Linked DNA regions of Psychrobacter arcticus 273-4. The protein of the gene in region 1 binds, or shares a complex with, the protein of each later gene. Links are inferred from orthologs where the notes say so. Each region holds a gene or a part of one and is shown in the gene's direction. Other genes may lie near its edges. The genes, in order: sdhA and PSYC_RS08990.

Region 1 (3,303 bases):
CAACCAGTCTAACCGGCTCAGGTTCACGTGATTGGATTGTCCAGCGTATCAGTGCGGTGGTCTTGGCAGTTTACAGTGTGGTGCTACTGGGCTTCTTTTTGACCCATGGCGATGTCACTTATACTGAATGGTCAAACTTTATGACTAGCCTACCAATGCGTCTGTTTAGCTTAGTGGCAGTTCTAGCCCTTGCCGGTCACGCATGGATTGGCATGTGGACCGTATTTACTGACTATATCACTACAGGCAAACTGGGCGCGAGCGCAGCGGGTCTACGTCTGGTATTACAGACCTTAATGATTATTGCCGTTTTAGTATTTTTATTCTGGGGCATCATGATTTTTTGGGGTAATGGCTTCGGTGTCGTTGCTGTTTAATTCTCAGATAGATATGCACATTTTAGTAAGTGGTTGAAGGCGGCTTAAATACCCAGTTTTGTACAATTTCATCATCCATATCCGTGCTTTGAGTCGATGATTCAGCTCGGAGTGCATGACTGGTTAAGCAGTCCTTGTATTTACTTCGTAAGTATTAACAGGCATTAGGAAAACCGTAATGGCAACTAGACAAGACAATACCATTAGCAATATCAAAACCCTAAACTATGACGCGGTCATCGTTGGTGGTGGCGGTTCAGGTATGCGTGCATCATTGCATTTAGCTGAAGCCGGCATGAAGGTTGCAGTATTGACCAAAGTATTCCCAACTCGCTCGCACACTGTTGCAGCCCAAGGCGGTATTGGTGCAAGTCTCGGTAACATGAGCAACGATAACTGGCATTTCCACTTTTATGACACCGTTAAAGGGTCAGACTGGTTGGGTGACCAAGACGCGATTGAATACATGTGCCGTGAAGCGCCAAAAGTTGTTTATGAGCTTGAGCACATGGGCATGCCGTTTGACCGCAATGAGGACGGCACGATCTATCAGCGTCCCTTTGGTGGTCATACCTCAAACTATGGCGAGAAAGCGGTACAACGTGCGTGTGCTGCTGCTGACCGTACCGGTCATGCACTATTGCATACCTTATATCAAAAAAATCTACAGCAAGGTACTGAGTTCTTTATCGAGTGGATTGCACTTGATTTGATCAAAGATGACGCTGGTAATATCAATGGCGTTATCGCGATTGAACAAGAAACAGGTACGGTTGCTGTGTTCCAATCACCAATCACGGTATTGGCAACGGGCGGTGCTGGTCGTATCTTTGCGGCATCTACCAACGCTTATATCAATACTGGCGACGGTATTGGCATGGCGGTACGTGCTGGTATTCCATTGCAAGATATGGAGTTTTGGCAGTTCCATCCAACGGGCGTTCATGGTGCCGGCGTACTATTGACCGAAGGTTGCCGCGGTGAAGGCGCAATCTTACGTAATAAAGATGGCGAAGCCTTCATGGAGCGTTATGCGCCAACGGTTAAAGACTTGGCACCACGCGATTTGGTTTCTCGTTCTATGGACCAAGAAATCAAAGAAGGTCGTGGTTGTGGGCCAAATGCTGACCATATCGTGATGGACATGACGCATCTAGGTGTTGAAACCATCATGAAGCGTCTGCCTTCAGTATTCGAGATTGGTAAAAACTTTGCTAACGTCGATATTACTAAAGAGCCGATTCCCGTTATCCCAACCATTCACTACATGATGGGCGGTATTCCAACCACGATTCATGGTCAAGTGATTGTACCGGATCTAGAGGCAGGTACTGATGAAGACGGTTTATATGCTAAAGGTAATGTGATTAAAGGTCTTTATGCGATTGGTGAATGTGCGTGCGTTAGTGTCCACGGTGCCAACCGTTTAGGTACCAACTCACTACTAGACCTATTGGTATTTGGTCGTGCGGCAGGCAAGCATATCGTTGATGAGTTCCATCATGCGGACCATAACTACAAGCCACTTGATCCTCGTGTCCTTGATTATACGGTCAGTCGTTTAGATAAGCTGCAACAGTCAACGTCAGGCTACAATGCGCAAGACGTTGCCGATGAGATTCGTGCGACCATGCAAACGCATGCTAGTGTTTTCCGTACGCAAGCAATGATGGACGAAGGCGTTGCAAAAATTCTAGCGCTAGGCGATAAGATTGATCAGATTCATTTGGCAGACAAATCACAAGTCTTTAACACGGCTCGTATCGAAGCCTTTGAAGTGGCAAACCTTTATGAGGTCGCAAAAGCCACGATGATATCTGCTGCCCAGCGTCACGAAAGTCGCGGCGCGCACAGTGTCTCTGACTATGACCGTCCAGAAGATGATGCATACGCACCAAACGGCCGTAACGATAACGATTGGATGAAGCATACCTTATGGTATTCTGAAGGCAATAAAATCATCCATAAGCCTGTTCGTAAAGTGCCATTGACGGTTGATTATATCGAACCAAAGGTTCGCGTCTACTAATTCTAGACGGCTTGCATCTGATGTATACAGACAGCATAAACGTTTTATCCTTTATTCATTTATTAAAAAGGTGACCGCCAGCTACAAGCTCATGCCAGCGCCCTATTAATCAGTACTTGATGCTAATTATCAGTACATATCAATAGTCAGCGCGATTATGTTGCAATCTTTGTATGCCCGCCATCACCTACGTGTGGAGTTTAGCATTATGAGCCGAGGTACTCGCACCATCGAAATCTATCGCTACGATCCTGATCTGGACGCAGCGCCGCGTATGCAAACTTATACGGTTGAGTTATTAGACTCAGATCGTATGTTGCTTGACGTATTATTACGCCTAAAAAAGGAAGATGAAACCCTCACCTTCCGTCGCTCATGCCGTGAAGGCATCTGTGGCTCTGATGGCATGAATATTAACGGTAAAAATGGTCTAGCATGTCTGATCAACATGAACACTTTGCCAGAAAAAGTAACGGTCCGTCCGTTACCAGGTTTGCCAGTAGTTCGTGATTTGGTCGTTGATATGAACCAATTCTATGAGCAGTACGAAAAAGTACACCCATTCTTAATCAATGATCAGCCAGCGCCTGCGACGGAGCGTTTGCAGTCACCTGAGCAACGCGAAAAGCTCAATGGTTTGTATGAGTGTATTTTATGTGCTTGCTGTTCAACCAGCTGCCCATCATTCTGGTGGAATCCTGATAAGTTCTTAGGACCATCAGCACTATTGCATGCCGATCGTTTTGTTTCTGACAGCCGTGATAGTGATACTCGCGCTCGTCTGGCTCGTTTAGACGATCCATTCAGCTTATTTCGTTGCCGCGGTATCATGAATTGCGTATCAGTATGTCCAAAAGGTTTGAATCCAACCAAAGCTATCGGTCATCTGCGTAATTT
Region 2 (3,054 bases), 2.0 Mb from region 1 along the record:
AGTGCTAAAATAACTTTTATAAATTTAAATTATTATGGATAAGTTATGTCATTATTCCAACCTTTACCTGCTTATACCATAACCAGTCGTGATAAGGTTTTAGATTTATCCCAGCCTCATATCATGGGTATTTTAAATGTTACTCCAGATTCGTTCTCAGATGGTGGGCAGTTTAATGCAGTTGATAAGGCAATATCGCATTGTAAGGAGATGATGGCAGCAGGTGCCACCATCATCGATATTGGCGGCGAGTCTACCCGTCCAAACGCTGAAGTGGTGGCGACTTCTGATGAGATACAGCGTGTCGTGCCAGTCGTGACAGCGATTAGACAGCAGTTAGGTAATGACATATGGCTATCCATTGATACCAGTAGCCCTGAGGTCATACAGGCAGCTTTTGAAGCAGGAACGGATATTTGGAATGATGTACGGGCACTCAAGCGTGAGGGCGCTGCGCTGATGGCAGCTCAGCTTAATATTCCTGTTATGCTAATGCATATGCGCGGTGAGCCAACGACGATGAACAATTTAGCACAGTATGATGATGTGATTAGTGAAGTCATGACAGAGCTAAAAGTACGTATTAATGAAGTGATAAGCGTCGGCGTCAAGCGGGAGAATATCATTATTGACCCCGGTTTTGGTTTTGCTAAAAATTATGAGCATCACTGTGCATTATTGAGTGAGCTTAAAAGCTTACAAACACTCGGACTACCAATGATGTTTGGTATTTCACGCAAGCGGTTTTTGGCAGAAGTGCTGACCAAAACAGGTCTACAAGCGCTTGCTACCACCCAACCGCTTGAGCGTGATACCGTGGGTACTGCTGCTGCTCTTTTTGCATTGCAGCAGGGGGCAAGTATCATTCGTACCCATAATGTCGCTATGATGCAGCAAGCCGTGGCATTATGGAGCCAGCTATCTGCATATGATAAACGCTAATCGCTGTAGTTATGGCTGTGATTAAGTGCTTATGATCAAAAATAGATTTATCGATGATAATAATTCCTAACAATACAAATGCGACACTTTGATATTTATTTAGCGTTGCACTTCATGTGTTAATCTAAGATACCTTTTAAACGGATGAGAATAACTTTATGACAATTAATAATCAGCCAGAGCCTACTAATGAGCAGCGCCGCATTATTTATCAAGCACGCCGTGGTCTTAAAGAATTGGATTTTTATTTTGAACCCTACATTAAAGAGCTTTATTTGACGGCTGAAGCTGCCGAACAAGAAAGCTTCGCGCAAATGCTGACTCATGAAGACCCTGATTTATTAGATTATTTTACCAATCAAAGCCGTCCAGAAGATGATGCAATGTGGGCGCTGGTCAATAAGATTAAGACGTGGCGTCATAGTAAAAGTTTGAGTTAATTGTTTAAATGGCTTAACTTTATTTTTTGATTGTTATAGTAGTATTGAATCTTCTTTAATAATCAGACACATGCCTTGGTAGCTCACTATGACAGCATTAACCTCGCTACGTATCGATACTGCTATCAAACCTATAAGCTATTTATATCTGCTGTTTTCTATCGCTATAGCCAGTATCCTGATTGTATTGGCGGCGCTTGCTTCATTAGCATTATGGCAGTATATCCTTATACTCATCATCAGCGCTGTAGTCATTGGCTATTTAGCATTATCACGACCCATATTATTGCATCTAAGCCAGCCGCCACTTGATAAGAGCCTTTATCAAGATTGGCAGCTATTGATACGTACGAGTCGCGGGGATGCCTTATGGCAAGCAAAGCTTAATACAGTCAGCCAATCTCGTTGGGTCATATGTTTTGATTTTAATATCATAGAGCCTTATCAACGCCGGTTTTCTGTGGCTATATTTCGTGATCAGGTCAGCCCTGAGCAATGGCGCGAGTTAACCATCTTGGCAAATATGATTGCTAGCAAAATCGTTTAATTGAGCTTTGATTTCATTGTAGATGCTTATCTGCTTTATCTTGTTATTCTAAATTATCTACTACATCTCATAACAAAATGCCTATCTAGAGAGACAAATAGATTTGCTATATTGGAATTTATATTTAAAGGTCGATCTATTTAACAAGTGAGATGGCAGTCATTATTTTGCTATATCAAAGTTTGTATCGACGAATTTTATTATAATAAAAAGGATAAGATAATGAGTTTACTAGGGAATTTAGTGAGTCAAGTGGCACGCAGTGCAATGGATCCAGAGGATGCACAGCGTAACCCAGTCAATCAAGGTATCAATCCACGTCGTACTGGCGGACTTGGTGATATTTTAGCTAGTGTACTTGGTGGTCAAACGACGAGAGGCGGCTTCGGTGGTAAAGGTATGCTTATCGCTGCACTTATGCCTATGGTACTGAGCTGGATAAAGCGCAATGGTGGATTAAGTGGGGCTTTATCGAAAATTACAGATATGGGTTATGAAAAGCAAGCGCGCTCTTGGTTAAGTAATAATGAGCTCAATGATAATCTTGATCCGAATGATATTAATCGTTTGTTTAATGATAGTGAAATTCAGCAAGTCGCTGCCCATACAGGCGCCAATGAGATAGAGGTTCGCCAAGGGTTGGCTGAATTGTTACCTGAAGTGGTGAATCAGTTGACGCCAAACGGTAATTTAGATAACGAACCAGAAGCCAATGAAGAGATTGATCAAATTATTAGTCAGCTATCAAGCCGTCTAGGGGCGTTAAAATAGTTAGGTTTTTTTTATATCTAAAATATAATAGTGAGCTGTATAGGTTGACATTGATAAGTTATAATTCTCTAAAAACGCTCGTCTAAAGTATCTAATGTATAGTTTAATGCCGCAAAGCAGATATCGATATTAAAGCCGCGATACTGTAAAAAACGTAGCTGCCTTGCTTTATCTTTTTGTTCGACAGGTACGCTATCGCCGTATTTTCTAGTACGCGCGCTCACTGCTAACTTGAGCCAGTCTATACCTTCGACCAAATTATCTGCGCTATCATCAATAAATTCACTAAACTCATCAGACTCGGCGTTTGCCATATCGATAAGCTCATCGATATTATCGGGCGTAGACATCTTT

The links.
Region 2: the proteins of sdhA (region 1) and PSYC_RS08990 are in contact, whole or in part, in a crystal structure (PDB 6C12), measured with the Escherichia coli proteins. The link is inferred for Psychrobacter arcticus 273-4 from one-to-one orthologs.

What each region holds. Positions count from the first base shown.
Region 1 is NC_007204.1:114,637-117,939, forward strand. What follows is about bases 16-2,980. They hold sdhA (succinate dehydrogenase flavoprotein subunit), read left to right. Parts: upstream 16-555; coding sequence 556-2,406; downstream 2,407-2,980. Other genes in these bases: sdhD (succinate dehydrogenase, hydrophobic membrane anchor protein), read left to right, coding at 16-377; PSYC_RS00520 (succinate dehydrogenase iron-sulfur subunit), read left to right, coding at 2,615-2,980. In the rest of the region: more of sdhD, read left to right, coding at 1-15; more of PSYC_RS00520, read left to right, coding at 2,981-3,303. UniProt on the Escherichia coli protein: Two distinct, membrane-bound, FAD-containing enzymes are responsible for the catalysis of fumarate and succinate interconversion; the fumarate reductase is used in anaerobic growth, and the succinate dehydrogenase is used in aerobic growth.
Region 2 is NC_007204.1:2,138,134-2,141,187, reverse strand. What follows is about bases 26-2,741. They hold PSYC_RS08990 (succinate dehydrogenase assembly factor 2), read left to right. Parts: upstream 26-1,100; coding sequence 1,101-1,382; downstream 1,383-2,741. Other genes in these bases: PSYC_RS08980 (YidB family protein), read left to right, coding at 2,152-2,700; PSYC_RS08985 (hypothetical protein), read left to right, coding at 1,471-1,929; folP (dihydropteroate synthase), read left to right, coding at 46-942. In the rest of the region: PSYC_RS08975 (regulatory protein RecX), read right to left, coding at 2,769-3,054. UniProt on the Escherichia coli protein: An FAD assembly protein, which accelerates covalent attachment of the cofactor into other proteins.